Regions from separate parts of the Streptomyces sp. NPDC020299 genome, predicted to be linked through region 2. Evidence: riboswitches for the same ligand, from Rfam matches in the RefSeq annotation. Region 2 holds a riboswitch; each other region holds the start of a gene.
What was found. Region 2 has a riboswitch for thiamine pyrophosphate ahead of thiO (glycine oxidase ThiO). Riboswitches for the same ligand answer to the same signal wherever they lie in the genome.
Positions count from the first base shown of each region.

Region 1: linked by a shared signal. The riboswitch ahead of thiC (phosphomethylpyrimidine synthase ThiC) and the one ahead of thiO (glycine oxidase ThiO) in region 2 are both predicted to bind thiamine pyrophosphate.
Region 3: linked by a shared signal. The riboswitch ahead of ACH45E_RS32640 (thiamine ABC transporter substrate-binding protein) and the one ahead of thiO (glycine oxidase ThiO) in region 2 are both predicted to bind thiamine pyrophosphate.

Region 1 covers NZ_JBIRWL010000003.1:189,419-199,659, reverse strand. Annotated here, with positions in the region: gene ACH45E_RS08775 (DUF5326 family protein) at 1-89, shown strand, start outside; gene ACH45E_RS08770 (IclR family transcriptional regulator C-terminal domain-containing protein) at 431-1,156, shown strand; gene ACH45E_RS08765 (SsgA family sporulation/cell division regulator) at 1,256-1,693, shown strand; gene ACH45E_RS08760 (YibE/F family protein) at 1,787-3,226, opposite strand; TPP riboswitch at 3,299-3,455, shown strand; gene thiC (phosphomethylpyrimidine synthase ThiC) at 3,448-5,250, shown strand; gene ACH45E_RS08750 (hypothetical protein) at 5,385-5,912, shown strand; gene ACH45E_RS08745 (hypothetical protein) at 5,977-6,105, shown strand; gene ACH45E_RS08740 (hypothetical protein) at 6,283-7,386, shown strand; gene ACH45E_RS08735 (hypothetical protein) at 7,443-8,309, opposite strand; gene ACH45E_RS08730 (metallophosphoesterase) at 8,492-9,565, opposite strand; gene ACH45E_RS08725 (LacI family DNA-binding transcriptional regulator) at 9,844-10,241, opposite strand, start outside.
Region 2 covers NZ_JBIRWL010000004.1:234,841-245,081, reverse strand. Annotated here, with positions in the region: gene ACH45E_RS12470 (deoxyribonuclease IV) at 1-766, opposite strand, end outside; gene pknB (Stk1 family PASTA domain-containing Ser/Thr kinase) at 876-2,843, opposite strand; gene ACH45E_RS12460 (thiazole synthase) at 3,046-3,840, opposite strand; gene thiS (sulfur carrier protein ThiS) at 3,843-4,055, opposite strand; gene thiO (glycine oxidase ThiO) at 4,052-5,212, opposite strand; TPP riboswitch at 5,210-5,321, opposite strand; gene ACH45E_RS12445 (hypothetical protein) at 5,366-5,716, shown strand; gene ACH45E_RS12440 (FAD-dependent oxidoreductase) at 5,749-6,978, shown strand; gene ACH45E_RS12435 (Rv2175c family DNA-binding protein) at 7,056-7,421, shown strand; gene thiE (thiamine phosphate synthase) at 7,540-8,205, shown strand; gene metF (methylenetetrahydrofolate reductase [NAD(P)H]) at 8,321-9,244, shown strand; gene ACH45E_RS12420 (hypothetical protein) at 9,301-10,203, shown strand; gene ACH45E_RS12415 (NAD(P)/FAD-dependent oxidoreductase) at 10,223-10,241, opposite strand, start outside.
Region 3 covers NZ_JBIRWL010000015.1:87,937-98,177, forward strand. Annotated here, with positions in the region: gene ACH45E_RS32630 (hypothetical protein) at 1-264, shown strand, start outside; gene rlmN (23S rRNA (adenine(2503)-C(2))-methyltransferase RlmN) at 320-1,426, shown strand; TPP riboswitch at 1,450-1,557, shown strand; gene ACH45E_RS32640 (thiamine ABC transporter substrate-binding protein) at 1,626-2,708, shown strand; gene ACH45E_RS32645 (iron ABC transporter permease) at 2,747-4,348, shown strand; partial or broken gene ACH45E_RS32650 (ABC transporter ATP-binding protein) at 4,348-5,361, shown strand; gene ACH45E_RS32655 (LAETG motif-containing sortase-dependent surface protein) at 5,447-6,178, opposite strand; gene ACH45E_RS32660 (Rossmann fold nucleotide-binding protein) at 6,339-7,454, opposite strand; gene ACH45E_RS32665 (MFS transporter) at 7,494-8,852, opposite strand; gene ACH45E_RS32670 (VOC family protein) at 8,920-9,327, opposite strand; gene ACH45E_RS32675 (hypothetical protein) at 9,423-10,241, opposite strand, start outside.

The DNA.
Region 1 (10,241 bases), on a different contig from region 2:
AGGCGCTGGTCTTCGTGGCCCTGGTCGGCGGACTCATCTACATCGTGCGGAAGTTCATGGCGGGCTCCTCGTCGCGCAGCGACTGGTGAGCCGTAGAGGGAGCCGGTGACGGTAACAGGGAGCGCCGGTTCCCTCGGGCGAGGGAAGTTTTCCGGGCGAGCGGTCCGCGAGCGGTGGCGGGCGATTAGAGTCCGGAATTCGCCACGGGGCCCAGCCCCGGGGACGGCATACACCCCCACCCCGTGTTCCTGCTGCACGGGCTGCCCCCTCGCGCTTCGGGAGTGACCTCTTGGCCACGGTCGACACCGCACCCGCGGAACCGCCCGCACCCCCCACCCAGCCCCAGCCACGCACCGCCACACCTGCGGCCGGGCGGCCGCACACCGTGGCGATTCCCGAACAGCGGCAGTCCGCGACCCTCATCGGATCGGTGCAACGCGCGATGCGCCTGCTGGAGACCGTCGCCGGTCACGAGTACGGAGCCCCCGCCAAGCAACTGGCCCGCGAGACCGGGCTCGCCCTCCCCACGGCGTACCACCTGCTGCGCACCCTGGTGCACGAGGGTTATCTGCGCCGGGAGAAGGGACTGTTCTTCCTCGGTGAGGCGGCCGAACGGCTGAGCAGCAGCGGAGCGAAGCAGAAACGTCGCAGCACGGTCGCCGACGCGCTGGCGCACTGCCGGGACTCCCTCGGTGTGCCGGTGTACTACGCCATGTACCGCGAGGGCGAGATCGAGGTCATGTGTGTCTCCGACACCCCGGGCAACCCTGCGGTCGAGGAGTGGGCCGACTTCCGCGAGACCGGGCACGCGCACGCCATCGGTCAGTGTCTGCTGTCCCAACTGGACGAGGAGGCCCGCCGGGACCACCTCGACCGTTATCCCGCGCAGTCCCTCACGCCGTACACGGTGCGCGACGACCACGCCCTGCTGCGGCGCCTCGAGCGGATCCGGCGGATGGAACCGGTGACAGAGCGGCAGGAGTACGCGCTGGGCACGGTCTGTGCCGCGATCCCGATCACCGTCGGCACCACGGCTGCCACGATGGCCATCTCCCTGCCGTCCCATCAGTCCGACCGGCTGCTGCCCGCGGTCCAGCGGCTCCAGACGGAAATCGGCCGGAACCTGGGCTCGATCGCGGTCTCTATCAGTATCTGAAAACTCACTCCTTGTGATCTCCTGTGTACTTTCAGCAAGATTTCATCAGTGTCAAAGGGGTCATTACCGGCCAGTCGGTGTCCTATGACGGGATGGGCGATGCGCGAGTCCGTACAGGCAGAAGTCATGATGAGCTTTCTCGTGTCGGAGGAGCTCTCCTTCCGCATCCCCGTGGAACTGCGGTACGAGACATGTGATCCCTATGCCGTGCGGCTGACCTTCCACCTGCCTGGTGATGCCCCGGTGACCTGGGCCTTCGGGCGCGAGCTGCTGGTTGACGGGGTGGGCCGGCCGTGCGGCGACGGCGATGTGCGCATCTCGCCCGCAGGCCCCGAGGCGCTGGGTGAGGTGCTGATCAGGCTTCAGGTGGGGGCGGACCAGGCCCTGTTCCGCTCCTCGACGCCCCCGCTGGTGGCCTTCCTCGACCGTACGGACAAGCTGGTGCCGCTGGGGCAGGAGGGGGCGCTGGCCGACTTCGACACCCACCTCGACGAGGCTCTGGACCGCATCCTGGCCGAGGAGCAGAGCGCCGGCTGAAGCGTCACGGCAGGGCCCGGGGAGCTCCGCCTCGGCACCGGGGAGCTTGCAGTAACGCTTCTCCGCCTGCTTCCGTCAACTCCTGCCGCAGCCTCACCGCTTCCGGCGCCGACCCCGTCCACCGCGTGCCGGAGCCGGCGAACTCACGCCGGCCGCGGCCGGCGCCGCTCCCGGACGGTCGGCCGCCACCACCAGAGCCGCTAGGACGGTGGTGACCGGTACGGAGGCCACCAGACCGATCGAACCCACCAGCGTGCGAACGATCTCCTCCGCCACCAGCTCGCTGTTGGCGACCGTGCCCACGCTGCTCTGCGCGATGGAGAACAGCAGGAGCAGCGGCAGCGCGGCACCCGCGTAGGCCAGCACGAGCGTGTTGACGACGGATGCGATGTGGTCACGGCCGATACGGATGGCCGCGCGGTACAGCCCCCGCCAGCCCATCGACGGATTGGCTTCGTGCAGTTCCCACACGGCCGAGGTCTGTGTCACCGTCACATCGTCCAGGACACCGAGCGAGCCGATGATGACACCGGCGAGCAGCAGACCGCTCATGTCGATCGACGGATACAGGCCGTGGATCAGACCGGTGCTGTCGTCCGTGTTGCCGGTGAGGGCGGCCCAGCCGATGAACAGCTTGCCGAGGACACCGATCAGGGACAGCGAGATCAGCGTGCCGAGGACGGCCACCGATGTACGGGCCGACAGGCCGTGGCACATGTAGAGCGCGATCAGCATGATGGCACTGGCGCCGACCACCGCCACGATCAGCGGGTTCGACCCCTGCAGGATCGCGGGCAGGATGAAGAAGTTGAGGATCAGGAAACTGATGGCCAGCGCGACCAGCGCCATGACGCCACGCATCCGCCCGACGACCACGACGGCGAGTGCGAAGATCCCGGCCAGCAGTGCCGTCGGGAAGCGCCGGTTGACGTCGGTCACCGAGTACTGCAGGTCCTTCGGCGCCGAGGGCTCGTAGGCGGCCACGACCTTCTCGCCCTGGTGCAGCTGTCGTGGCTGGTCCGGCTGCACGATCTCCGTGAACGTACGGCCCTTGTCCTTGCCGGTGTCGACCCGGATCGTCGCCTTCTTGCAGGTGCCACTCGCCTCCTGCTGCGCGGAGCTGACCCCGGCGGTGGAGGTGTCGCCGGTCGAGGTGCCCCCGGAGGCGTACACCGACTTGCAGCTGACCTCCACGACCTTGGTGACTGTGGCCTGCTGCGTCTGCCGGTCGAAGCCGACGCCCGTTCGCTTGTGCGGAGGGGCGCCGCCGGGCCACAGAACCACGAGCCCGACCACTACCGCCGCGGTGAACGGGATCAGAATGGCCGCGATGACCTTGCGCAGATGCTTGGAGACCGGGGCCGCGGGGCCGTGGCTGTGACTGTGGGAGTGCCCGTGTCCCCCGCCCTGTCCGTGTTCTCCGCCGTCCCCGCGCCCCTCACCGGCGGCGTGGCCGGATTCTGAGCCGTCGCCAGGGCCGTGCCCGTGTGGCGGCTCGGGGGGCGGGTACGGAGGCTGTTGCGTCGTGGTCACCGCCCGATCATTGCAAGAACGGGCAGAGGCGGACTGTTCACCGCGCCACAAATGACGCTAGCGTGGAGGCACCTTTGCACACGCGGGAGCTCGGAGCACCGGGCTGAGAGGGCGCTGACCTCCGTCTTCGCGATGTTTCACGTGGAACACCGACAGACGGAAACCGCTGCGTCGACCGCCGAACCTGTTACCGGGTAATGCCGGCGTAGGGAGTAGGTCTCATGACCAACAAGGACGCACGCACGCCTGCCTCCACGCAGCTCTCCAGCGACGGGGAGGCCGGGAAGTCCATCGGCTGGCACAAGGGGTATGTCGAGGGTTCGCGCCCCGACCTGCGCGTGCCGGTCCGTCAGGTGCACCTCACCACCGGCCGGTCGGTCACGCTGTACGACACCTCCGGCCCGTACACCGATCCACTTGTCGAGACCGACGTCCGCAGGGGCCTGTCGCCGCTGCGGGACAACTGGATCATCGCCCGCGGAGACACCGAGGAGTACGCGGGCCGTCCCGTCCGCCCTGAGGACGACGGGATCAAGCACACCTCGCCCCGGGGCGGCCTGCGCAACCTCGACGCGGTCTTCCCCGGACGGCCCCGCCAGCCGCGCAGGGGCCGGGACGGCCAGGCGGTCACCCAGCTCGCCTACGCACGCCGTGGCGAAATCACACCCGAGATGGAGTTCGTGGCGCTGAGGGAGAACGTTTCTCCCGAGGTCGTCCGTGAGGAGATCGCGGCGGGCCGGGCAGTGCTGCCCGCCAACGTCAACCACCCGGAGATCGAGCCGATGATCATCGGCAAGCGGTTCCTGGTGAAGGTCAACGCCAACATCGGCAACTCGGCGGTGACCTCCTCCATCGAGGAGGAGGTCGAGAAGATGACCTGGGCGACCCGCTGGGGCGCCGACACGGTCATGGACCTGTCCACCGGCCGCAACATCCACACCACCCGCGAGTGGGTGCTGCGCAACTCCCCCGTCCCCATCGGAACGGTGCCGCTCTACCAGGCACTGGAGAAGGTCGACGGCAAGGCCGAGGAACTGACCTGGGAGATCTACAAGGACACGGTCGTCGAACAGGCCGAGCAGGGCGTGGACTACATGACCGTCCACGCCGGCGTGCGTCTGGCGTACGTGCCGCTGACCGCGAACCGCAAGACCGGCATCGTCTCGCGCGGCGGCTCGATCATGGCGGCCTGGTGCCTGGCGCACCACAAGGAGTCGTTCCTGTACGAGAACTTCGAGGAGCTCTGCGAGATCCTCGCCGCCTACGACGTCACGTACTCGCTGGGCGACGGTCTCAGGCCGGGCTCGATCGCGGACGCCAACGACGAGGCGCAGTTCGCGGAACTCCGAACGCTTGGGGAACTCAACGGGATCGCCAAGCGTTTCAACGTACAGACCATGATCGAGGGTCCGGGACACGTCCCGATGCACAAGATCAAGGAGAACATCGACCTTCAGCAGGAGATCTGCGATGAAGCTCCGTTCTATACGCTCGGCCCGCTGACCACGGACGTCGCACCGGCGTACGACCACATCACCTCCGGCATCGGTGCCGCGATGATCGCCTGGTGGGGCACGGCGATGCTCTGCTATGTCACGCCCAAGGAGCACTTGGGCCTGCCCAACCGTGACGACGTCAAGACCGGCGTCATCACCTACAAGATCGCCGCCCACGCAGCCGACCTCGCCAAGGGCCACCCAGGTGCCCAGGAATGGGACGACGCACTGTCCGACGCCCGCTTCGAGTTCCGGTGGGAGGACCAGTTCAACCTCGCCCTCGACCCGGACACGGCACGGGAGTTCCACGACGAGACGCTCCCGGCCGAGCCCGCCAAGACGGCCCACTTCTGCTCCATGTGCGGGCCGAAATTCTGCAGCATGAAGATCAGTCAAAGCATCACAGAGCGGTTCGGTGGTGCGGCGGCTGAGGGGGCGTCGGCTGAGGAGGTAGCCGAGGGGATGCTCCAGAAGTCGAAGGAGTTCGCTGAGGCGGGGAACCGGGTGTACCTGCCGATAGCGGATTGACCGACGCCAGTAGAGGCGCCGTCCCCAGAAAAGCTGAAAGCCGGGGGCGGCGCTTGGCCGTATGGCCGGGTTGTGATCCACCGTAAGCTGCCTGCTTCAGCGCTCGATCGTCAGGAAGAGGTGGGCTCACGGGCATGGGCATATGGGATGTGAAGCGCGACGACGAGCGGTTGCAATGGACGCTGGAGCCGTTCGAGCGCATCGGCCCGCTGATGTTCGGAATGCGCCCCGCAGAAGTGGCCAGTGCCCTTGGCCGGGGTGCAGCGGGCTACCGCAAGAGCATCCCGTGGGGAGACACCGTGACGGGTCTGGAGGGCTTCACGGACGTGGGCCTGACCGCTTACTACGCGGATGGCGTCCGCTTGGCCGGCATTACGGTGGACGCCCGCCTCGGGCCCCAGGTCCTGGCTGACGGGAAGGCGCTCGTCGGACGTGTCCCCTCTGAGATGGAGCAGTGGCTCATAGAGCGCGCCGAGGTGAGAGAACCGTACTGCGAACTCTTCTACATGCCCGGGGCTGACCCGGGCTCACAGACTCTCGGTCTGGTGATGTGCGTGCAGAGGGTCGGAGATGTCGTGCTCACTCGGCCGGTCTTTGTCGCCTCTGAATGGATCGACGACGTCTATCACCGCCTTCCGAGCTCGGAGTGGGCAACCTTCTGAGGCCGGACGCGCACAACCTGCGGTTGCCCCGGTGCTTTCCGATTCCTGGCTCGTGTTGTCGAGCATGAAGATCTCACACGACATCAGGCGTGAACACGGCAAAACTCAGGCCGACATCGAGGAGGGTACGGCGCAGAAGTCGAAGGAGGTCGCGGCGAGCGGGAACCGTGTGTATCTGCCGATCGCGGACTGAGCCCGGACGACGGGTGGTCCGTGCTGCCGGATGGCCTGAAGCCGGCAGGGAGCACGGACCGCCCGGTCTCTCCCGGCACAGCCTGGCTGACCCGGGACCGTCCGCCGAGGGCCGCTCGTCGTAACGGAAAGGGCAAGCCGCCGGTCGCCGCCCGGCAAGATCACTACTGTCTCCGGCATGGGCGGGATCGATGTTGCCAATGGAGTGGTGGGTGCCGTACTCGGCATGTTGTGTGCGGTGCTGTTCCAGCAGCCTTTGCAGGACGGCTGGTATTGGCTGCGGAGGCGTTCGTCGAGTGCGATCCGCGGTCTGAGGCGCCAGGAGGAGTCGGGGCCCGCCTGGCGGACGTTCTCGCTCGGGCCTCTGCAGACGTCCGCCCTGATCGTGGAAGGCGACGGCGAGACCCCGGTTCCTGCCGAGACGGTCTTCGTCCATGTGCTCGACGAGGAGGTGAAACTGCCTGATGACATGGCGCCCTGGCTGGATGAGATCGCCGGGGAGAGCGAACGCCTGCGAGCCGAGGGACGCGTCCCGCTGTGGAACGGCCCGCGGTACGCGGTCGAGTCGTTCGACATCTCCCGGACCGCGCTGGAGGAGAAGCCCGAGGTCCATCTGAGACTGCGTCCGACCGACTACTACACGTTCCTCGCCGCCCAGCAACTCGACCGCCGGCTGCCGGACGGAACGACACCGCGGTCCCGTTACCTGGATCCCGACCGCCCCCTGACCGCGCCGGCCTTCCTGCAGTGCAGCTTCGCCGTCAACGTCGCGGTGGTGACGGCCGACGACATGCTGGTGGTGAGCCGGCGCAGCGAGCGGGTGCGGATGGCTCCGGGTGTGTGGAACTCCTCTGTCAACGAGGGGCTTTCCCGCCACATCGACTCCTCGGGGCGCAGCGCACCCGATCTGCATGCCGTGGCGTGCCGAGGCATGCGGGAGGAACTGTCACTGGAGCCCCATGAGTACTCGTTGGAGCTCCTGGCGTTCGTACTGGACACGAACAAGCGCCACTGGAGCGGTCACTTCTACGCCCGGCTGAAGGAGCTGCGCAGCGAGGATCTCCAGGCGCGGATGAGCCGGGGTGTCGCGGACCGGTGGGAGCACGAGACGATCGACTACGTTCCTTTCCGCCCCGCGTCGGTGGTGAGGTACATGCTGCGGGAGGACCGCGTCCACCGGTGGGCGCCTCTGGCACCCGCCCTGTTCCATCTCAGTCTCGTGCATGTGTTCAGCCGTACGAGCGTCGAACGAGTGGAGGCGCAGGTCCTCAGACGTCTGTAGTGCGCAGGCGTGCCCCGTCTCCGGCTTGCGCCCCCGCCGGGGGCGCAAGCCAGGGGTCATTCCGGCTGGTGCTCCGGGCCACCGAAGTCCGGGCTCGTGTAGTCCGGGCTGCTGAAGCTCGGGCGAGAGCCCGGAGTGGTGCCGTCGTCGGGGCTGCTGAATCCCGGTCGGTCGTAGCCGAGCCGGGGCATGCGCCCGGTCGGCGACGGCGGGGTCATGTGGTGCAGGGAGCTGGTGCCGGGGGCGGCGAGCGCCTCCTGGAGGAAGGGCAGGATGCCGCGCTCCAGCAGGGCCTCGTGCCAGGCCTCCCTGGCCCGGGTCACTTCCTCGGTCGCCTCCCCGTGGAGTCCGTCGTCGAGCGAGGGGTTGTTGCGCAGGGCGGTGAGGAGCAGGCCGACGGCGGCGACCAGGATCGCGGCAGCCGTCATGGCGCCGAACACCCAGCCAGTGGTGATCATCGTCTGGGCGAAGGCCGGAGCCGGGTCCAGCATCTTCAGGATGTAGCCGACGAGGAGGAAGATCGCCGCGGCGGTACCGGCGAGCACGGGAGCGAGGACCGCGACGATGGCGACGGCGCCCGCGCCGGCGGTCTCGGCGGCCTCGCCGAGGGTGGTGGCGAGCCCCATCGGACCCGTGCCCGGCTCCGCGGACTTGGCCAGGGGGACGGAGGACGGAGTGGGCGGCGCCGGCCGGCGCAGTTCCTCGCGGACCTTTACGTAGTACTGGTACTCGGTCGCCGCGGCCGCCGTGATGAGTGCGGTGGCGTTGAGCGCCATGGTGCGCAGTTGTTCGGGGTTGAGCCGCTGTCCTACAGCGACCAGTTCCGGGCGGTGTGGTGCGGAGCGCAGCGCCTCATCGAGGATCCGCTCGTATTCCTGGCGGTCCTCGTTCAGCAGGTGCTGCGGAACGCTGTTCATGTGCATCCCCCGATGCTCCGTAGGGCTTGGGGCTCGCACGTCGACGAGCCGTCGGGCAGAAACGGAGGGGAGCCTGCTACGGATAAGCCGATGGTAGAGCCGTCACGGCGCGTGGTGACAGGGGGTTGCCGGAAATTGGGTGCCGGCCTGCACGAACGCCGCCGGGGGAACGCCTGCCCGGCGAACGCTCAGCCACCTAGCGGAAGTTGTTGGACCAGCAGCTTTCCGGCCATGGTCACTCCGCCGTCCATCGCGATGGCCAGCCCGTCCGCGTAGACGTGGGGTCCCTCGACCACGGGACCGGTGTCCTCGTCCTCTTCCTCGGAGCCGGCCTCGCCCAGCAGGTAGGGGATGGGGCTGTGGCCGTGAACGATGCGGGTGCCGCCGTACGTATCGAGGAGGGAGCGCACCGCTTCGGCGCCGCCCTCGCGGAAGGAGAAGCGCTTGGTGAACTTGCGGAACAGGTCCCAGACTTCGTCCGCGTCGTTGCGCGTGATGGTCTCGCGGACGGTGTCGTTGACCGCTTCGATGGAGTCGCCGTAGTCGAGGTAGGCGGTGGTGTCGGAGTGGACGAGCAGGTAGCCGTCGACCTCCTCGACGGCGTCCAGGCGGGCCATCCACTGCAGGTGGTGGTCCTGGAGACGGTCCATGTCGGTCTTCTGGCCGCCGTTGAGCAGCCAGGCCGCCTGGAAGGTGGCGGTGCCGGCGCCGGAGTTGACGGGGGTGTCGCCGAACCGCTTGGCGCCGAGCAGCAGCAGCTCGTGGTTGCCCATGAGCGCCTTGCAGTAGCCGCCGGCCGCGGCGGCCTCGGCGGACAGCCGCATGACCAGGTCGATGACGCCGATGCCGTCCGGGCCGCGGTCGGTGAAGTCACCGAGGAACCACAGCCGGGCGGTGCCCGCGCACCACTGGCCGACGGCGTCGATCAGGCCCTTCTCCTGGAGGGCGGCGACCAGCTCGTCGATATAGCCGTGCACGTCGCCGACGACGTACAGCGGGCCCGGGCCGGTGTTGGGCTGGGCGGCCGGTGCGGGTCCCGGTTCGACGGTCACCTGGACGGTGTCGCCACGGTGGATGACGGGCAGGTCGCGCTCGGTGGGCGTGTACCCCTCGGGATACGCCTCCTCGACGGCGGGCGCGGTGTCACCGGGGTGGGTGCTGCGCACGTACGGACCGGTCTCGTTGACGTACGCGGGCACCCGGAAGTCGCGCAACGTCGCCGTCCGCTCCACCTCGGGTCCCTGACCGGCCCCCTGAGTCATCAGACCCCTCCACCATCGCGCCGCATCTGCACCGCATCGGACTGCCTGGTCGCAGCGGCCCGCGGTGTCGTGGGCCCATCATAGGAATGCGGATCGCGCCGTGTGATGACCCAGGGGTGGTGAATCGGAGCAAGACGCCAGTTCACCGCGGCTTTCGCCCCGTTTGGGCAGGGGTTCGACCGACTGCTGATCCCGGTGCCGGCCGCCTGTGGTCCCCCCTCGGGCCTCGCCGGCGAGTCTCCGGGCACTCCCCTTGGTCGCGGCGCCGGGACCGGCCGTCAGCTCCTCTCCGGCGCGCGCGGCGGGCTGATGGTCGTACGGGGCGGCCGGCGCTGGGAGGAGGTGCGCACGATCAGCTCCGTCGGTATCACCTGCTCCACCGGGTGGTCCGACTCCACGCCTTCGATGGCGTCGATGAGCAGCTGAACCACGGCCGTGCCGATGCGGCGGGGCTTGAGGGAGAGCGTGGTGATGGGCGGCTCGGTGTTGGCGTACACGGTGGACTCGCTGCAGCAGACCAGGAGCAGGTCGTCCGGGACGCGCAGGCCGTAGCGGCGGGCGGCGGCCAGCAGGTCGGTGCCGTTCGGGTCGAACAGGCCGTAGACGGCGTCCGGCCGGTCCGGCCGGGCGAGCAGCCGGTCGGCGGCGACGGCGCCGGCGCAGGGGTCGTGCGCCG
Region 2 (10,241 bases):
GGGGGACGCCCGCGGTCGCCGGGTGGGTCATCAGGGCGCGGAAGGGGTCCTCGCCGATGTGGCCGGCGCCGATGTTCTCGTGGCGGTCCTTGTGGGCGCCCACCACGTCCTTGGAGTCGTTGGCGTGGATCAGCTTCAGCCGGCCCTCGCCGACCGTGTCCACCAGCAGGTCCAGCGTCTGGTGCATGCCGCTCGGCCCGGTCAGGTCGTGCCCGGCGGCGAAGATGTGGCAGGTGTCCAGGCACACGCCCAGCTTCGGGTGGGCGTCCAGGGCCTCGAAGTACGGCCCGAAGTCCCAGGTGCGGGAGCAGAGCGAGGCACCCTGTCCGGCCGTGGACTCCAGCAGCAGATACGGATCGTCGTCGTGGGTGAGGTCGTCCAGCAGCGGCAGCAGATGCGCCCGCACCTGCTTCAGCGCCACCGACCGGTCCCGGCCGCCGGTCGCGCTCCCCGTGTGCACCACCACGCCGAGCGCGCCGATCTCCCGCCCCCGCCGCAGCGAGTGCCGCAGGGACTCCACCGACCGCTCCACGGTCGCCTCGGTGTGCGAGCCGAAGTTGATCAGATACGGCGCGTGAACGTAGGCCGGGATCGCCCCCTCCTCGCAGGCCTCGCGGAACGCCTCGTCCTGCCGGGGGTTCCCGGCGGGCGTGGCCCAGCCGCGCGGGTTGGCCACGAAGACCTGCACGGTCTCGGCCTTCAGATCACGGGCGTACGACAGCCCGACCGAGTGCAGGCCGCCGGCCACGGGCACGTGACCGCCCACGGGATTGCGGGCGGGAACGGGGGCGGGGGCCGGGTCGGGGCCGGGGGCGGCGGAGCCGGAGTGCTGCGGTGTCACCCCTTCAGGGTGTCATGGCCCGGGCCGCCCCCCGTCACCGGATGGTGATCGTGATCGTCGACCCCTTGGGCGCCTTCTCGCCGCCGTCCACGGACTGCTTCTTCACGGTGTCGCCGAACAGCCCGAGCAGCCCGCGGTCCTCGTCGACCTGGAAGCCGGCGGCCTCCAGCTGCTGGTGCGCGTCGTCCACGCTGTCGCCCACCACGTCCGGCACCTCGACCATGACCGGGCCCTTGGACACGGTCAGCGTCACCGTGTCGCCCTCCGCGGCCCGGCCGTCGCCCGCCGGGGTCTGCCGGGCGACCTTGCCCTTGTCGTACTCGGAGTTGACCTGCTGCGCGGACACCTTCACCTTCAGCCCGGCGCCCTGGAGCTCCTGCTTCGCGCTGTCCAGGTCGTCGCCGGTGACGTCCGGCACGTCGATCGGGCTGCCCTTGCTGACGGTCAGCGCGATCGCCGAACCCGCGTGCCGCACGGTGCCGGCGTCGGGGGCCGTGCGGATCACGGAACCGTTCGGCACGTCCTCGCTGAACTCCCGGGTGACCATGCCCGGCGCCAGTCCCACCGCCTTCAGCCGCTCCCGTGCCTCGGCCAGCTTCCGGCCCGACAGGTCCGGCACCTTCACGGTCTTCGGGCCGTCGGAGATCGTCAGCGTCACCGAGTCGTTGCTGCGGATGCGGGCGCCGGTCGCCGGGTCGCTGCTGATCACCGTGCCCTTCGCCACGGTGTCGTTGTAGGCGTGCTTGACCTGCTTGACCTTGAGCCCGGCCTTCTCCAGCCGCGCCTCGGCCTGCGCCTCGGTCTTCGTCACCAGCGGGGGGACCCGCGTGAACTGGCCGGAGTTGATGTACCAGATCCCCGCACCGACCCCGAAGACCAGCAGCACGGCCGCGACGACCGTGACGAGCCCGCGCCTCGGCCGCCCCGGCCGGCGCCCGGGCGGTTCGGCCGGCGGGGCCTGGAGCAGGCTGGTCCGGTTCAGGACCGCCCCCGGCTCGTCCGCCTCGTTGACCGGCAGCGGGCGAGATGGGGGTCCCCCCGCGCGAGCGGAGCCGAGCGTGGGGGACGTCAACGCGCGCGGGATCACACTCGTCCGGTCCTCGGCGTTGTCGTGCGGGCCGGAGATCGCCTGCGGCGGCACCACGTCCAGCCGCTCCTCACCGACCTGCGCGCGGGCCTCCCGCACCTGGGAGAGAAGGGCCACGGCGTCCTGCGGCCTGAGCTCGGGGGAGCGGGCGGTGGCGGCGGCGACCAGCTCGTCCAGTTCGTACGCCAGTCCCGGCACGGCGGCCGAGGGCGGCGGCACGTCCTCGTGGATGTGCTTGTAGAGGATCTGGGCCGGGGTGTCCCCGGCGTGCGGCTTGCCGCCGGTCAGCATCTCGTAGAGCACGACACCGCACGCGTACACGTCGACACGCGGATCCGCCGTCCCGTGCTCGACCTGCTCGGGCGCCAGGTACGACACCGTCCCGAGCACGGCGCCGGTCGTGCTGGTCACCGTGTCCACGGACCGCACGAGCCCGAAGTCGGCCACCTTGACCCGCCCGTCGTCCCCTATCAGGACGTTCTCCGGCTTCATGTCCCGGTGCACGAACCCGGCCCGGTGCGCGGCACCCAGCGCGGCCAGCACCGGCTCCAGGATGTCCAGCGCGGCCCGCGGCTGCAGCGCGCCCCGCTCCCGCAGCACGTCCCGCAGGGTGCACCCGGCGATGTACTCCATGGCCAGATACACGTACGACCCGTCGGCCCCCTGGTCGAACACCTGTACGACATTGGGGTGGGCGAGCCGGGCCACCGACTTCGCCTCCCGGATGAACCGCTCCACGAACGATCCGTCGGCCGCGAGCGTCGGGTGCATCACCTTGAGCGCGAGGACCCGGTCGAGCCGGGTGTCCAGCGCCCGGTAGACCGTGGCCATCCCGCCGACCGCGATCCGCGCGTCCACGCGGTAACGGCCGTCGAGCACCTGCCCGACGAGAGGGTCCTGAAGGGTCATATCCACGCAGGTGAGTCTACGAGCCAGGACCGACACCCCCACGGTTTCGGCCAGAACAGCACCCCGACTGCAGCCGACCTGTGACGCTTCCCACGACCGGAAGGCCGCCAACGGCGCCTGACCCCCACAGGAAACGTCCACCTGTCAACCAACTGGAAACGGGTGGTGCGTGGGTGGGAGACAAGAACGGGACTACAGCAAGGCCGCACTAGAAAGCGGGCCGCTCAGGATCAAGCACAGCCAAGCCCTCCGCAGGAGAGGACGCCGAGGCGAAGTGCCGCCGGGGAATCCGCCCCGCCCGCCGCGCCAGCCGCCCCGCCTCCACCGCGCGCCGCATCGCCTCCGCCATCAGAACCGGCTCCTGCGCCCGCGTGACCGCCGAGGCCAGCATCACCCCCGCACACCCCAGCTCCATCGCCAGCGCCACGTCCGACGCCGTACCGGCCCCCGCGTCCAGGATCACCGGCACGCGCGCGTGCTCGACGATCAGCTGGAAGTTGTGCGGATTGCGGATGCCCAGCCCGGACCCGATCGGCGACCCCAGCGGCATGATCGCCGCACACCCGGCGTCCTCCAGCTTCCGCGCCAGCACGGGATCGTCATTGGTGTACGGCAGCACCGTGAACCCGTCGTCGACCAGCGTCTCCGCCGCCTCCAGTGTCTCGATCGGATCCGGCAGCAGCGTGCGCTCGTCCGCGATGACCTCAAGCTTCACCAGGTCGGTCCCCAGTGCCTCGCGTGCCAGCCGGGCGGTGAGCACGGCCTCCCCGGCGGTGAAGCATCCCGCGGTGTTCGGCAGCACCCGGATGCCGAGCCGTTCCAGCACGGACAGCACCGAGCCGTGCACGCCGGGGTCCACCCGACGCATCGCCACGGTCGTCAGCTCCGTGCCGGAGGCGACCAGCGCCCGGTCCAGCACGTCGAGGCTGGGCGCACCGCCCGTACCCATGATCAGGCGGGACGTGAAGGACGTACCGCCGAGGACGAAGGGGTCGTCGGCCATGGTCAGCCTCCCTGGACGGCGGTGAGGACTTCGACGCGGTCCCCCTCGGCCAGGGCCGTGGACGGCCACTGCGCGCGCGGGACGACGGTTTCGTTGAGCGCGGCGGCCACACCGCGCGGCGCCGCGGTGAGGGACTTCACGAGGGTGTCGAGAGCGGTGCCCGGGGCGACCTCCCGGCGCTCTCCGTTGACGGAAATGGTGAGCGGGTTGTTCATACGGGCAGCTCCGTGCGGGCCTCGCTGAAGCGCTTGAGGGTGAACGGCCGGGCTTCCTCGGGCAGTTCGCCGGTGGTCAGGGCGTGCGCCAGGGCGTCCCCGGTGACCGGCGTGAGCAGCACACCGTTGCGGTAGTGCCCGGTGGCCAGCAGCAGCCCGTCCAGACCGGTCGGGCCGAGCAGCGGCGCGTTGTCGGGGGAGCCGGGGCGCAGTCCGGCCCGGGTCTCGGTGAGCGGCAGCTCGGTGATGCCGGGCACCAGCTCGTGCGCGTCGCGCAGCAGCTGGTACACCCCGCCCGCGGTCACCGTCGTGTCCCAGCCCAGTTCCTCGCTGGTGGCCCCGACGACCAGCTCGCCGTTCTCCCGGGGCACCAGATAGACGTGACTGCCGCGCACCACGGCCCGTACGGTCCGGTTGAGGAACGGCGCGTACCGCTCCGGCACGGTCAGCCGCACTACCTGCCCCTTCACCGGCCGCACCGGCGGCAGCAGGTCCTCGGGCAGGCCCGCGAGCCGCCCGCTCAGGCTCCCGCCCGCCAGCACCACCTGGCCCGCGCGCAGCTCACCGCCGTCCGAGGCGGTGACGCCGGCCGCCCGGTCCCGTACGACGTCGAAGCGCTCGGCCCACACCCGGTGGAAGACCACACCGGCCCGCTCGCACGCGGCGAGCAGCGCGGCCGCCAGGCGGCGCGGGTCGATCTGGTGGTCGCCGTCCACCCGCAGACCCCCGCGCACGCCCGGCGCGAGCAGCGGCTCGAGGCGCCGGCACTCCCGCCCCGACAGCCACTCCGACTCCAGGCCGGAGCGGTGCTGAAGGGCGTGCAGTTCGCGCAGGTGGGCGCGGTCGTCGGCGTCCAGCGCGACGGCGAGCGTGCCGCATCTGCGGTAGCCGAGGTCCAGGCCGGTGAGCTCGGTCAGCTCGGCCGCGAAGTCCGGATAGCGGCGGGCCGACGCCAGGTTCAGGCCGAGCAGCGTCTGCTCGCCGTGGTGCAGTTCCGTGACGGCGGCCAGCATCCCGGCCGCCACCTGGGCGGCCCCGCCGCCCGGCGCCGGGTCCACCACGGCCGTGGCCAGGCCGCGCTGCGCGGCCCGCCAGGCGGTGACCAGGCCGATGATTCCGCCCCCGATGACGAGGACGTCGGACGTACGTGACGACATGGGCGTCCAGCCCCTCCCTTCGCCGGCATGACCCGGATCAGGTTCGTACGGTCGGAGGCCGCCAGCCTCCCTCTCAGCCCGGTGCGTCCGGGCTCCCGCGAGTGCTTGTACCGTACCCCCCGTAGCACGTGACGTGTAAGGAGGCCTCCGCCGATGGCCCGCTCGCTCGACGGTCTGATCCTCGCCCCCGTCGCGGACCAGGCGCCGGGGCAGGTGGGTACGCGCACCCGGTTCGCGTACCACGAGAAGGACGGCGAGATCTGGGCCGAGTACGCGGGCGGCGATGTCGTACGCGGGTGTCTGGTGGGCACCCGGGAGGGAGACCGGCTGGACTTCCGGTACGTGCAGCTGAAGCGGGACGGGACGACCTCCTCGGGGCACTGCGCGTCCACCGTCGTCGAGCTGCCCGACGGCCGGGTGCGGCTGAAGGAGACCTGGGAGTGGGAATCGCAGTCCGGAGCGGGTACGAGCGTTGTGGAACAGATCACTGAGCACGCCCCCTGACTGACGAAGAGTCAGTTGACTATGGTGATCGAGTGAGCGAGCAGACGCGGGAACAGGGCACGTCACAGGCGCGGCGCGTGGTCGTCGTCGGCGCGGGCATGGCCGGGGTGCAGACCGCCGTCGCCCTGCGCGAACAAGGCTTCCGGGACACCGTGACACTGATCGGCGCCGAACCCCACCAACCGTACGACCGGCCCCCGTTGTCCAAGGCCGTGCTGCTCGGCAAGGCCGAGGGCTCCGCCTTCGACGTCGACTTCGAGGCGCTCGGCATCGAACTCCTGCTCGGCCGCGAGGCGCTGGGCGTGCGCCCGGACGACCACGAGGTCGACACCGAGGCCGGGCCCGTGCCGTACGACGTCCTGGTCCTGGCCGCCGGCGCCGAACCGGTGCGGCTGCCCGGCACGGAGGGCGTCCCCGGCGTGCACCTGCTCCGCACCCTCGACGACGCCGAACGGCTGCGGCCGGTACTGGCCCGGCAGCACGACATCGTGGTCGTCGGCGCGGGCTGGATCGGCGCCGAGTTCGCCACGGCGGCCCGCGAGGCGGGCTGTGCGGTGACGGTCGTGGAGGCGGCGGACCGCCCCCTCGCCGGCGCGCTCCCGGCCGAGGTGGCCGCGCCGATGGTGCCCTGGTACGCCGACAGCGGCGCCGTGTTGCGCACCCACGCGCGCGTGGAGCGCGTCGAGCCGGGCGCGGTGGTGCTCGACGACGGCTCGCGGGTGGCCGCGGGCGCCGTCGTCGTCGGCATCGGCGCCCGCCCCGCCACGGCGTGGCTGGCCGGCTCCGGCATCGAACTCGGCGCGCACGGCGAGGTGGTGGCCGACGAGCACCTGCGGACCTGCGCCCCGGACGTGTACGCGGTCGGCGACTGCGCCTCCTTCCCCTCCCGGCGGTACGGGGAGCGGCTGCTCGTCCACCACTGGGACAACGCCCTCCAGGGCCCGCGCACGGTCGCCGCCAACATCATCGGCGAGACCCCCGCGGCCTACGACCCCGTGCCGTACTTCTGGTCCGAGCAGTTCGGCCGCTTCGTCCAGTACGCCGGTCACCACGGCGCGGCCGACCGCACCCTCTGGCGCGGCGACCCGGCCGGTCCCGCCTGGACGGTCTGCTGGCTGAAGGAGGACCGGCTGGTGGCCCTGCTCGCCGTGGGACGCCCGAGGGACCTGGCACAGGGGCGACGGCTGATCGAGGCGGGCACACCGATGCGGCCCGAGCTGCTGGCCGACCCGGCGAGGCCGCTGAAGAACGCCACGGCATAGGCCCGGGACCAGGGAAGTCGCCCCAGGTGGACCGGCCTGGCTTCCGAGTGTCAGTGGCAGATGGCAGGCTTGTTCCCGTGACCGAGATTGACGCGAAGACCGATGCTCTCGTCCCCGCCTGGCTGAACCTGCCCGACATCGCCGAAAAGCTCGGCGTCGAGGTGACACGTGTTCGGCACCTGGTCAAGGAGGGCCAGCTCATCGCCGTACGCCGTGGTGAGAACCGGGCTCTGCACGTCCCCGCCGCCTTCATCGACGGGGACAAGGTCGTCAAGGGCCTGTCCGGGACCTTGACGCTCCTCAGGGACGACGGCTTCACCGACGAAGAGATGCTGGAATGGCTCTTCACCCCGGACCCGAGCCTCCCCGGCACCCCCGCGCAGGCCCTGAGCGAGAATCGCGGCACGGAGGTGAAGCGCCGCGCCCAGGCGCTCGCCGTCTGACCCGAGCATCCGAACCGAACACCGTCCGGCGTACGGGCCGCGGCCCCGGGGGTCCCGGCCACGGTGGGTCACGGCCCGTACGCCGCCGACAGCGCACCGACAACGGGGGGACCCACGCATGTCTGACACTGCCGCCGGCACGGCCACCGCCCGCGAACGCCTTGCCGGCGCCCGGCTCTACCTGTGCACGGACGCCCGCAAGCGGCAGGGCGACCTCGCCGAGTTCCTGGACGCGGTACTGGCCGGCGGTGTGGACATCGTGCAGCTGCGGGACAAGGGCATGGAGGCGGCCGAGGAGCTGGAGCACCTCGCGGTCCTCGCCGAGGCCTGCGCCCGGCACGGCAAGCTGCTCGCGGTCAACGACCGCGCGGACGTCGCCCACGCCGCCGCCGCGGACGTGCTCCACCTCGGCCAGGGTGACCTCCCGGTCCCCGCGGCCCGCGCGGTCCTCGGCGCGGACGTCGTCATAGGCCGTTCCACGCACGCCGAGTCCGAGGCCGAGGCCGCCGCCGTCCAGGAGGGCGTCGACTACTTCTGCACCGGCCCGTGCTGGCCCACCCCCACCAAGCCCGGCCGGCACGCACCCGGCCTCGACCTGGTCCGGCACACCGCCGCGCTGGGCACCGACCGCCCCTGGTTCGCCATCGGCGGCATCGACCTGGGCAACCTCGACGAAGTGCTGGACGCGGGAGCCCGCAGGGTCGTCGTCGTCCGGGCGATCACACAGGCCCCGGACCCCGGAGCGGCAGCGGCGGAGTTCGCCAAACGGCTCCGGCAGGCGTGACGCCGTACCCGATCCGGTGTCCACGTCTGTCCAAGGGGTGGACAACAGGCCGACAATTCGGGCAAATTTCCGGCTCTCGGTTGGGGGACCGGCCGCCCCTGGCTAACCTGCCGGTATGGCCCTCGGAACCGCATCAACCAGGACCGATCGCGCGCGTACGGTGCGTGACATCCTCGGCACCGGCAAAACGACGTACTCCTTCGAGTTCTACGCGCCCAAGACCCCCCAGGGTGAGCGGAACCTCTGGAACGCGCTGCGCCGGGTCGAGGCGGTGGCGCCCGACTTCGTCTCCGTGACGTACGGCGCCGGCGGTTCCACGCGCGCCACCACGGTCAAGGAGACCCAGCAGATCGTCGTCGACACCACGCTGACGCCGGTCGCCCACCTCACCGCGGTCAACCACTCCATCGCCGAACTGCGCAACATCATCGGCCAGTACGCGGACGCCGGGATCCGCAACATGCTGGCCGTGCGCGGCGACCCGCCCGGCGACCCGATGGGCGACTGGGTGCCGCACCCCCAGGGTCTGACCTACGCGGCCGAACTGGTCCGGCTCATCAAGGAGTCCGGCGACTTCTGCGTGGGCGTCGCCGCGTTCCCGGAGATGCACCCGCGCTCCAGCGAATGGGACACCGACGTCGAGCACTTCGTGGACAAGTGCCGGGCCGGCGCCGACTACGCCATCACGCAGATGTTCTTCCAGCCGGAGTCCTATCTGCGCCTGCGCGACCGGGTGGCCGCCGCGGGCTGCGAGACCCCGGTCATCCCCGAGGTGCTGCCGGTGACCAGCGTGAAGATGCTGCAACGGTTGCCGAAGCTCAGCAACGCCGCGTTCCCGTCCGCCCTGAAAGAGCGGATCCTCACAGCGAAAGACGATCCGGCGGCGGTACGCTCCATTGGTATCGAATTCGCCACGGAGTTCTGCGCACGGTTGCTGTCCGAGGGAGTGCCCGGACTGCACTTCATCACGCTCAACAACTCCACGGCGACGCTGGAAATCTACGAGAACCTGGGCCTGCACCATCCCCCGCAGGCCTAGACCGGCCGCACCGCGATACGACACACTGCGTAGCGGTCACTGGGAGAGGGGCGTACATGGGCTGGACGGTCCTCTACATCGCGTTCGGCATCGTCGCGCTGTGGTTGCTGGGTGAGGTGCTGCTGCAGTACAAGGCGCGGCTGCGCTGGCGGCTCCTCGCCTTCGTCGGCTTCGTCGGTGTCGTGTTCGGTGTGCTGATCCCGTCCGTGCCGGTCATCGGCCTGGGCGCGGCCGCCTTCGCGGTCGGGCAGACCTACGTCACGCTGTCGTTCCGCCGCGGCTTCGCCGCCGGCTGGGCGGTCAGCCGCCCGGACCCCGGCGCCACCGGCAAGAGCAAGCGCCGCCGCGGCGAATCCGAACACCAGGACCCGGTTCTCGACGCCTCCGCCGTCCAGGGGGCCCAGGCGGCCGGCTACGGCGACGCCGACGACGACTACGACCGCGACGACGTCTTCGCCCCCGCCGCCCGCTCCGCCGCACCCACCGCCGCGGAGACCACCGCGGTCTACGAGCCGCAGCCCATGCCCGACGAAACCGGTACGTACGGCATATACGGCGACTCCTTCTCAGGCTCCGCCCAGCCGTCCGCCACCCAGCACACCCAGCACACCCAGCACCAGGGCACCGACCAGTCGTACGCGTACGACTACTCCGGCTACGGCGAGCAGCAGTACGGCTACGACACCGGCGGCCAGCAGCAGTACAGCGGCTACTCCGACCCGTACGGCACCACCGGCTACGACCAGACGTACGGCGGCCAGCAGTACGACCAGCAGGGTTACGGCCAGGGCCAGTACGGCACCGGCGGCTACGGCGAGACCCCCGCGGACGGCGTCTGGGTCCCGCAGCAGCGCACCGACGGGTCCTACGGCGGTGAACTCCCCACCGAGCAGCCGTACCCGTACCAGACGAACGGTCAGCAGCAGGGGAACGGGTTCGACGAGCAGTACCGTTTCTGAGGCCCGCCGCTCCGGGGGCTCACTGCGAGCCGCGGAAG
Region 3 (10,241 bases), on a different contig from region 2:
CAACGCCTCCGCCAGGACCTGCTCCCCCTGCGCGAGCGAGTCCACGCCGCCTTCCGCGCGGCCCAGAAGGAACTGGACGCGACCCAGGGCACCCCAGGCTGGTTCGGCCGACAGGCAGCCCTGGCCGCCCTCGGTGACCGGCTCACCGCCCTGGACGAGGGCCGGGTCATCCCCACCCAGGACCGCAAGGTCAGCGACCAGTACCGAGACCTCGAACGCGACATAGCCGAACTCCGCGACACCCTGGGGCCAGGCCGTCCCTGACCGCCCCGCCACCCGTCCCGGGCCACCCCTGTCGATCTGCGACACTGGTATGGCCATGCCTAAGCCCGGAGAACTCACTTTCGTCGCCCCCCGCGGAGCCCAGAAGCCGCCGCGGCATCTCGCTGATCTCACGCCTGCCGAGCGCAAGGAGGCGGTGGCCGAGGTCGGGGAGAAGCCGTTTCGTGCCAAGCAGCTCTCGCAGCACTACTTCGCGCGGTACGCGCACGACCCGGAGCAGTGGACCGACATCCCCGCCGGTTCGCGCGCCAAGCTGCGGGAGGCGCTGCTGCCGGAGCTGATGACGGTGGTGCGGCATCTGTCGACCGACCAGGGGACCACCCGCAAGACGCTGTGGCGGCTGTTCGACGGGACGCTCGTCGAGTCGGTGCTGATGCGGTACCCGGACCGGGTCACCATGTGCATCAGCTCGCAGGCGGGCTGCGGGATGAACTGCCCGTTCTGCGCGACCGGACAGGCGGGGCTCGACCGGAATCTGTCCACCGCCGAGATCGTCCATCAGATCGTGGACGGGATGCGGGCGCTCAGGGACGGAGAGGTGCCCGGCGGACCGGCGCGGCTGTCCAACATCGTCTTCATGGGGATGGGCGAGCCGCTCGCCAACTACAAGCGCGTGGTGGGTGCCATCCGGGCGCTCACCGATCCCGAGCCGGACGGGCTCGGGCTGTCGCAGCGCGGCATCACCGTCTCCACCGTCGGGCTCGTCCCGGCGATCCACCGGTTCGCCGACGAGGGTTTCAAGTGCCGCCTCGCGATCTCGCTGCACGCGCCCGACGACGAGCTGCGCGACACCCTCGTACCCGTGAACACGCGCTGGAAGGTGCGCGAGGTGCTCGACGCCGGGTTCGACTACGTCGAGAAGTCCGGGCGCCGGCTGTCCATCGAGTACGCGCTGATCCGCGACATCAACGACCAGGCCTGGCGCGGTGACCGGCTCGGGCGGCTGCTCAAGGGCAAGCCCGTGCACGTCAATCTGATTCCGCTGAACCCGACGCCGGGGTCCAAGTGGACCGCCTCGCGGCCGGAGGACGAGAAGGCGTTCGTGGAGGCCATCGCCGCCCATGGTGTGCCCGTCACCATCCGGGACACCCGTGGGCAGGAGATCGACGGAGCCTGTGGTCAGCTCGCCGCCACCGAGCGGTAATCTGGCCGCATCAACACATCTTCATATTCCGACAGGGGAGCGCCACAGCGCTGAGAGTGCGGCGATCGGGCCGCAGACCCTCTGAACCTCGCCCAGGTCATTCTGGGTAGGAAGTTCGGTCATCACTCAAGCTGTTGTGCCCCGCCCGGGTGTGTCCCGGGCGGGGCCGCGTTCTTCCTGGAACCCCAGGAGGAATCCAGTGCACAACAAGACGTTCGTGGCCGCTGCCGCCGGGCTCGGTCTGCTCGCGCTGCCCGCTCTGGCAGGGTGCGGGTCGTCCGGCGCCAAGGGATCGGCGGACTCCAAGACCGTCACCCTCGTCAGCCACGACTCGTGGGCCGTGTCGAAGAGCGTGCAGAAGGACTTCGAGAAGCAGTCCGGGTACAAGCTCAGGGTCCTGAAGGACGGCGACGCCGGCCAGGCCGTCAACAAGGCCATCCTGACCAAGGACAACCCGCAGGGCGACGTCTTCTTCGGTGTCGACAACACCCTGCTGTCCCGGGCCCTGGACAACGGCCTGTTCCAGCCGTACGAGGCGAAGGGCCTGGGCACCGTCGGCGCCGCCTACCAGCTCGACAAGGGCAGGCACCGGGTCACGCCCATCGACTACGGCGACATCTGCGTCAACTACGACAAGGCCTACTTCAGCAAGCACAAGCTGACCCCGCCGCAGTCCTTCGCCGACCTCGCCAAGCCCGAGTACAAGAACCTCCTCGTCACCGAGAACGCCGCCACCTCCTCGCCCGGTCTCGGCTTCCTGCTCGGCAGCGCCGCGAAGTACGGGGACGGCGGTTGGCAGGACTACTGGAAGAAGCTGAAGGCCAATGGCGTCAAGGTCGTCGACGGCTGGGAGCAGGCCTACGACCAGGAGTTCTCCGGATCGTCCGGGGGCAGGAAGGCCGGCGGCGACCGGCCGCTCGTCGTGTCGTACGCCTCCTCCCCGCCCGCCGAGGTGATCTACGCCAAGAAGCGGCCCAGCACCGCTCCGACCGGTGTGGCGACCGGCACCTGCTTCCGGCAGATCGAGTTCGCGGGGCTGCTGAGCAACGCGGGCAACGCCAAGGGCGGCAAGGCGTTCATCGACTTCCTGGTCTCGAAGGAGTTCCAGGAGGACATGCCACTCAACATGTTCGTCTACCCGGTGGTCCAGGGCGCGAAGGTGCCCGCGGAGTTCACCGAGTACGGTCCGGCCGCCAAGGACCCGGAGACCATGGCCCCCGGCAAGATCGCCGCCAACCGCGACCAGTGGGTCAAGTCATGGACGTCGCTCGTACTGAAGTAGCCGCGCTCAGGCGGGGAACCGCGGCGCGGCTCGGCCTCATGGCCCTGCCCGTCGCGTTCTTCGCGGTGTTCTTCGCCTGGCCCGTGGCCGCGATCGTGGCCCGCGGGCTGAAGGTGGACGGCGTCTGGCAGTTCGGGCGAATGGCGGACGTCGTCACCCAGCCGGACATCCGGCACGTGCTGTGGTTCACCACCTGGCAGGCCCTGGCCTCCACCGCGCTCACCCTGCTGATCGCGCTGCCCGCCGCCTACGCCTTCGCCCGCCTGGACTTTCCCGGCAAGCAGGTGCTGCGGGCCGTCGTCACGGTTCCGTTCGTGCTGCCGACCGTCGTGGTCGGCACCGCCTTCCTCGCGCTGGTCGGGCGCGGCGGGCTGCTCGACGAGCTGTGGGGCGTACGGCTGGACACCACGGTGTGGGCGATCCTGCTCGCCCATGTCTTCTTCAACTACGCGGTCGTCGTACGGACGGTCGGCGGGCTGTGGGCGCAGCTCGACCCGCGTCAGGAGGAGGCCGCGCGGATGCTCGGCGTCTCGCCGCTGACCGCCTGGCGCAGGGTCACGCTCCCCGCGCTCGCGCCCGCCGTGGCCGCCGCCGCGCTGATGGTCTTCCTGTTCACCTTCACCTCCTTCGGCGTCGTGCAGATCCTCGGCGGGCCCACGTTCTCCACGCTCGAAGTGGAGATCTACCGGCAGACCTCCGAGATCTTCGACCTCTCCACGGCCGCGGTCCTGACGATCGTGCAGTTCGCCGCGGTCGGCGCGATCCTCGCCGTGCACGCCTGGACGGTACGGCGCCGGGAGGCCGCGCTGCGGCTGGTGGACGCCTCCGTGACCGCCCGCCGGCCGCGCGGCGCGGGGCAGTGGGCGCTGCTGGCCGGCGTCCTCGCCACTGTCGCCGTACTGCTGGTGCTGCCCCTCGCCGTGCTGGTGCGGCGCTCGCTGGACGCGCCCGGCTTCGGTTACTACCGGGCGCTGACCAGCGAGGACGGCGGCATGTTCCTGGTGGCGCCGATCAACGCGATCTCCAACTCCCTGCAGTACGCCGTCGCCGCCACCGGCATCGCGGTGCTGGTCGGCGGTCTGGCCGCCGCCGCGCTCGCCCGCCGGGACGCGGGCCGGATCGTGCGCGGCTTCGACGCGCTGCTGATGCTGCCGCTCGGCGTGTCCGCGGTGACCGTCGGCTTCGGGTTCCTGATCGCGCTCGACAAGCCGCCGCTGGACCTCCGGCAGTCCTGGATCCTGGTGCCGCTCGCGCAGGCGCTGGTCGGCGTGCCGTTCGTCGTACGGACCATGCTGCCCGTGCTGCGGGCCGTGGACGGGCGGCTGAGGGAGGCGGCGGCCGTGCTCGGGGCCTCGCCCTGGCGGGTGTGGCGGGAGGTCGACCTGCCGATGGTGCGGCGGGCGCTGCTGATCGCGGCCGGGTTCGCCTTCGCGGTGTCGCTGGGGGAGTTCGGGGCGACCGTGTTCATCGCGCGGCCGGACAACCCGACGCTGCCGGTCGCGGTGGCGCGCCTCCTCGGCCGGCCCGGCGATCTCAACTACGGGCAGGCGATGGCCCTTTCCACGATTCTGATGGTGGTGTGCGCGGTGGCCCTGCTCGTCCTGGAGCGGCTGCGCACCGACCGGACGGGGGAGTTCTGATGCTGCTGAGCCTTGCGGCCGCGACCGTGCGCTTCGGCGGGCGGGCGGTGCTCGACGCCGTGGACCTGTCGGTCGCCGAACACGAGATCGTGTGCGTGCTCGGGCCGAGCGGCAGCGGCAAGTCGACGCTGCTGAGGGCGGTGGCCGGGCTGCAACCGCTGGACTCCGGGCGGGTGGTGCTCGACGGACGCGATCAGAAGGGCGTGCCCGCGCACCGGCGCGGGGTGGGGCTGATGTTCCAGGACCACCAGCTCTTCCCGCAGCGGGACGTGGGCGGCAACGTGGCTTTCGGGCTGCGGATGCAGGGGGCGGCGAAGGCTCAGCAGGAGGCCCGGGTGGGGGAGTTGCTGGACCTGGTGGGCCTGCCGGGCGCCGCGCGCCGGGCGGTCGCCGGGCTGTCGGGCGGTGAGCAGCAGCGGGTGGCGCTGGCCCGGGCGCTCGCGCCCCGGCCCCGGCTGCTGATGCTGGACGAGCCGCTCGGGCAGCTCGACCGGTCGCTGCGGGAGCGGCTGGTGGTGGAACTGCGGGAGCTGTTCGGCCGGTTGGGGACCACCGTGCTCGCCGTGACGCACGACCAGGGCGAGGCGTTCGCGCTGGCCGACCGGGTGGTGGTGATGCGGGACGGGCGGATCGCCCAGTCCGGGACCCCGCTGGAGGTGTGGCAGCGGCCGGCCGGCGAGTTCGTGGCCCGCTTCCTCGGCTTCGACAACGTGGCCGGGGCGACGGTCGCCGGAGAGGCCGCGGACACGCCGTGGGGCAAGCTGCCGGTGCCCGCGGGAGCGCCCCAGGGCGCCCGTACGGTGCTCGTCCGGCCCGCCGGTGTCCGGCTCGTCCCGGCCGGTGAGGGGCTGCGCTGCACGGTGACCGCCCGCACGTTCAAGGGCACGCATGTCGCGGTCCTCCTCCAGCCCGAGGACGCCCCGCGGCTGGAGGCGGCGTGCGCGCTCAGGGAGGCGCCGGAGGTCGGCGGGGAGGTCGGCGTGGATTTCGACGCGGCCGAGATCGTCGTACTCGAGGAGCAGCCGCCCTCCGGGGAACGGCAGTGGCCCGCCCCCCGGTCGGGGGGACGGGCCACGGTGGTGCACAAGGAGTGAGGCGTCAGCGACCGCTGCCCGCCCCGCGACGGCGCATGCCGTAGAACACCGCGCCACCGCCGACGGCGACCAGGGCGGCCGCGATGCCGGCGATCAGACCGGTGTTGGAGTTCGCACCGGTCTCGGCGAGGTTCGAGTCACCGGCCGCCGGGGACGGCTCGTTGTTCGAGGTGCCCGCGGGGGCGGTGCTGGTGCCCTCCGACGCCGACGCCGAAGCGGACGCGGACGGGGTCGCGGACTCGGCGGGGGCCGAGGCCGAGGCGGAGGCCGAGGCGGACTGCGACGGCTTCGAGGTCTCCGTGGCGGGCGCCGAGGGGGTCTCGGACTCCTCGGTCTGGCAGGCCGTGGAGGGAGTGGTCAGGTTGGGCGAGATGTCCGCGTCGACCTTCTTGCCGGCCTTGACGTGGACGCGGTACGTCGCGTTGGGCTTCCAGTCCTCCGCGAAGGTGACCGTGGTGCCCGCGCTGGACCCCTTGATGTTCTGCGGCTTGCCTATCTGCTTCACATCGGCACCGTTGTTCTCCAGGAACACGGTGATGATGGCCGGGGTGCCTGCGGCGTCCTTGTCGGTGACGACGATGACGCCCTTGCCGCCGTCGCACGTGGCCTCGGCGGAGAAGTCACCTATTTCGCAGGCGAGCGCGGTGCCCGCGACACCGAGCGCCAGCGCGGCGGAAGCGGAGGCGACACCCAGGACACGCACGGAACGGCGTGCGTTGCTGCGAGTTTGGGACACGTTTGTCCTTTACAGAGTGCATAACTGCGGGGGGCTGAGGGGGAGATGACATGACGCAGAGGTGAGGCATCATCAACCCCAAGAGGCTCACAGGTCTATAAGTGCTCCGTAAGGAGTGTCAATGCACAAGCGGAGTAAGTGCATTGACTTTACCATCTTATTAACCAGCGATACGTTTCAATGCCTCGGGCGCCTCCTCGATCCGGTCAACAAGGGCGATTCGGGCCTCCATCGACCGCCCCCGCGCGAGCGCCTGCAACAGCGGCCACACCGGCAGCCGCTCCGTCCAGTGCGCCCGGTCCACGAGCACCATCGGCGTGGGCTCGCCCCGTGACTCGTAGTAGTTCGGGGTCGCGTTGTCGAAGACCTCCTGTACGGTCCCGGCGGCGCCCGGCAGGAACACCACGCCCGCGGTGGAGCGGGCCAGCAGGCCGTCCTCGCGGGTGGCGTTGGCGAAGTACTTCGCGATGTGCGCGGCGAAGGGGTTGGGCGGCTCGTGGCCGTAGAACCAGGTCGGGATGCCCACCGACGCACCACCGCCCGGCCAGCGGTCGCGCACCTCGAAGGCGGCGTGCGCCCAGTCGGCTATGGACGGCCGGAACGAGGGCGCCTTGGCAAGGAGTCCCAACGCTTCGCTCAGCATCCCGTCCTCGAACGGGGCGGCGTACGCACCGAGGTTGGCCGCCTCCATGGCCCCCGGCCCGCCGCCGGTGGCCACCGTGAGCCCGGCGCGCGCCAGTTCGCGGCCCAGACAGGCGGCACCCGCGTACGCCTGAGTGCCGCGCTCCATCGCATGGCCGCCCATGACGCCCACCACCCGTGCGCCGACGAGGAGTTCGTCCAGCGCGTCGGAGACGGCGTCGTCGTGGATCGCACGCAGCATGGACGAGTAGACGTCCCCGTCGGACTTCGTCCGCTGGAACCAGTCGTACGCCCGCGCGTCCGGCGTCGCCTCGTATCCCTCGCCGAGCGACTCGAACAACTCGTCGGGCGTGTAGACGAACCCCCGATACGGATCGAAGGGCAGCCCCGGCACAGGCGGGAACACCAGTGCCCCCGCGGCCCGCACCTTGGCGGCGGCCTCGGGGTCCATCGGGCAGCCGAGGAAGACGGCGCCCGAGGTGTCCAGGGCGAGCAACTCACTTGTACGGGCCGTCAGATCGACGGCCTGGACACGGAACCGGGCGAGCGTGCCGTGCTCGGCGACCACCTCGTCGAACTCGGCGAGGGACTCTATCTCGTGGTCGTGGGAAGCGTGGAAGGAAGTGGGCTGCACGCGGCCATGCTAGGACGTGCGTTCCCCGACCGCTCGCTCCTACCTGTCTTCCGCGGCCGCGGACGTCTCCGCGTGGCCGTCGGCCTCCTCGGCGCCGTCGCTGCCCCGCAGGGCGGTCGTCGCGTACAGGCCGCCGGCCACGACGATGAGGCCGGATGCCGTGAACACTGAGTCGATGCGGCCGAAGTGCAGTCCGGCGACGGTCAGGTCCAGGCCCTGGAGAACGGAACTGGCCAGCCAGCCGGAGACGGCCACACCGGTCAGCGCCGCGATCTGCTGCGCCGGTCCGATCACGGCGACGACCCTGCCCAGGTGGCTCTGCGGAACCGCCTTGAGCAGCACCGGAGTCAGTGCGGTGTTGACCGCGGCCACCGGCAGCCCGACGACGGCGAGCACGGCCAGCGCCGGCGGCAGCGACGTCGTACGGGCATAGAGGACCAGGCCGAGGCCGGTGAGCACCAGGCCCAGGGAGAAGACCCGGGCGAAGCCGTAGCGGGAGCCCAGGCGGCCCGCGCCCATTGCTCCCAGGACCAGACCGCAGCCGAGCGCCATCTCCAGCGTGCCGAACCACCGGGACGCGGCGCCGAGGTTCTCGGTCACGAAGAAGACGTTCAGGGAGTTGAGCGCCGAGGTGCCGATGGTGACCAGGCATATCGTCACGATCAGCGCGGTCACCACCCGGCTGCCCCGCACCAGCCGCAGCCCCTCGGTGAACTCCTCGCGCACACCCCGGAGTCCGCTCCCCGGCACCTGTGGCAGCACCGCCTTCGCGCGCCCCGCCGACCCGGTCCGCACGGCGCGCACCGCGGCGAACGACGCCACGAAGGACACGGCGTTGAGCAGCAGCGCCCAGCGGATTCCCGCCGCCAGCAGCAGAGGCGCCGCCAGCGGCGGACCAGCGATGGTCGCGATCGCCTGCGTGGCCTGGCCTATGCCCGCCGCCCGCCCCCGCTCGCGCGGCTCCACCACGTCCCCGAGCAGCGCGAACCGGGCGGGATTGAAGAACTGCGCCGCGCACGTCGCCAGCAGGACTGTCCCGTAGACGAGCACCAGCAACGCCGTCGGCGACAACGTACCTGCCGGCAGGAACGCCACCAGGGTCAGCGCGCCGATCAGCGCCGCACGCACCAGGTCCGCCCCGAGCATCGTCCGCCGGTGGTCCCACCGATCCACGAACACCCCAGCGACCGGTCCCGCCAGCAGGGTGCCCACGGCCACCACCGCGAGCAGCGCCGAGACCGCCGCGGGAGCGTAGGAACGCCCCGCGAGCAGAACTGTGCCCACCCACAGGGACAGCGTCGTGCTGAAGACGAAATCGCCCAGCTGGGAGACGAGCTGCCCGGCCCATAAGAGTGTGAAGTCACGGTTGATCAGACGCGGTCGCACACGCATACGCATCCGTGGAATTCTGCCAACGTCGCATCAGCAGGTCACCCCCTGCCGTCCGATCGACGCCACAGGCCGCTCAGCCCTGGATCGCCGCCGGGTCCATCCACACGATCTCCCAGGTGTGGCCGTCGAGGTCGTCGAAGGCGCGGCCGTATATGGAGCCGTGGTCCTGGGTTCGGCCGGTGTCCGTGCCGCCGGCCGCGATCGCCTTCTCCAGGAGGTCGTCGACCTTCTCGCGGCTTTCGGCGCTCAGGCACACCAGCACCTCGCTGGTCCTGGTCGCGTCGGCGATCTTCTTGTCGGTGAAGGTCGCGTAGAACGGCTTGGTGAGGAGCATCGCCACGATGGTGTCGCTGATCACGACGGAGGCCGCGTTCTCGTCGCTGAACTGCGGGTTGATCGTGTAGCCCAGTTCCGTGAAGAACTTCTTCGAGGCGTCCAGGTCGTTCACGGGCAGGTTCACGAAGATCATCTGCTGGTACATGCCGGTCTCCCGTCGGGGTGCGGTGCGTTGTTACGTCGGTACGGCTGATAGACCGGTGGCCGCCTGGAATCTCATCGGCGGCCGGCGAATTCTTCTCAGCGGCCCAGCGGGAGTGCCGCGACATGCGCGACCGCCAGGGTGAGCGGGCCGAAGACGGCGAGCAGTGTGCCCGCCCGCAGGGCCGCCGCACCGCGCAGCAGCGTGGCGCGGGCGCCCAGGCGGACCAGTGCGGCGGTGGTGTCGGCGCGGGACTGCTTGACCTCCACGGCCGCGGTGAGAAGCGTGGCCAGTGTGCAGCCGGCGACCAGGAGGGTGCCGAGGCCGGTCAGCGGGCTGACGGGCGGCGCGGCGGCGTCGTACGGGGCCGTCATCGCGTACGCGCCGGAGGCGACCGCGCAGACGATGCCGAGGGGGCGGCCGATACGGGTGGCCTCCGCCATCAGGAAGCGGCCGGCGAGCAGTCTGAGAGCGCCCGGGCGGACCGCCTGCAACAGGAGGCCGCAGAGGTGGGTGAGGCCGGGCCCGGCGAGGACCAGGCCGGCCGCGGTCAGGGCCCAGCCGGCGAGTACCCCGGCGGGGCTTTCCCGGAGGGGAGCCGGGGTGGCGGGGCCGGTGTAGGACTCCACGGCGAGGCCCGCGGCCAGTACGGCGACGCCCCAGGGCAGACCGCGGGGTGCTTCGCGGGGTGGCGGGGGGTCGGTGAGGGGGCCGGTGAGGGCGTCGGTCCAGTCGGCGTCCGGGGTCGCCGCCTCGGAGGCGGGCACCTCGGCCGGTGCTTGCTCACCGAGCCGGAAGCGTGCCCCGAACCGGGGCGAGACGGGCTTCGGGCGGCGGATGTCCCGGGGGCGCAGTACCAGGGCGGCCGCGGCGGAGGCGGCGGCGGGGACCACGGCCAGCAGGGTCAGGGTGGCCGG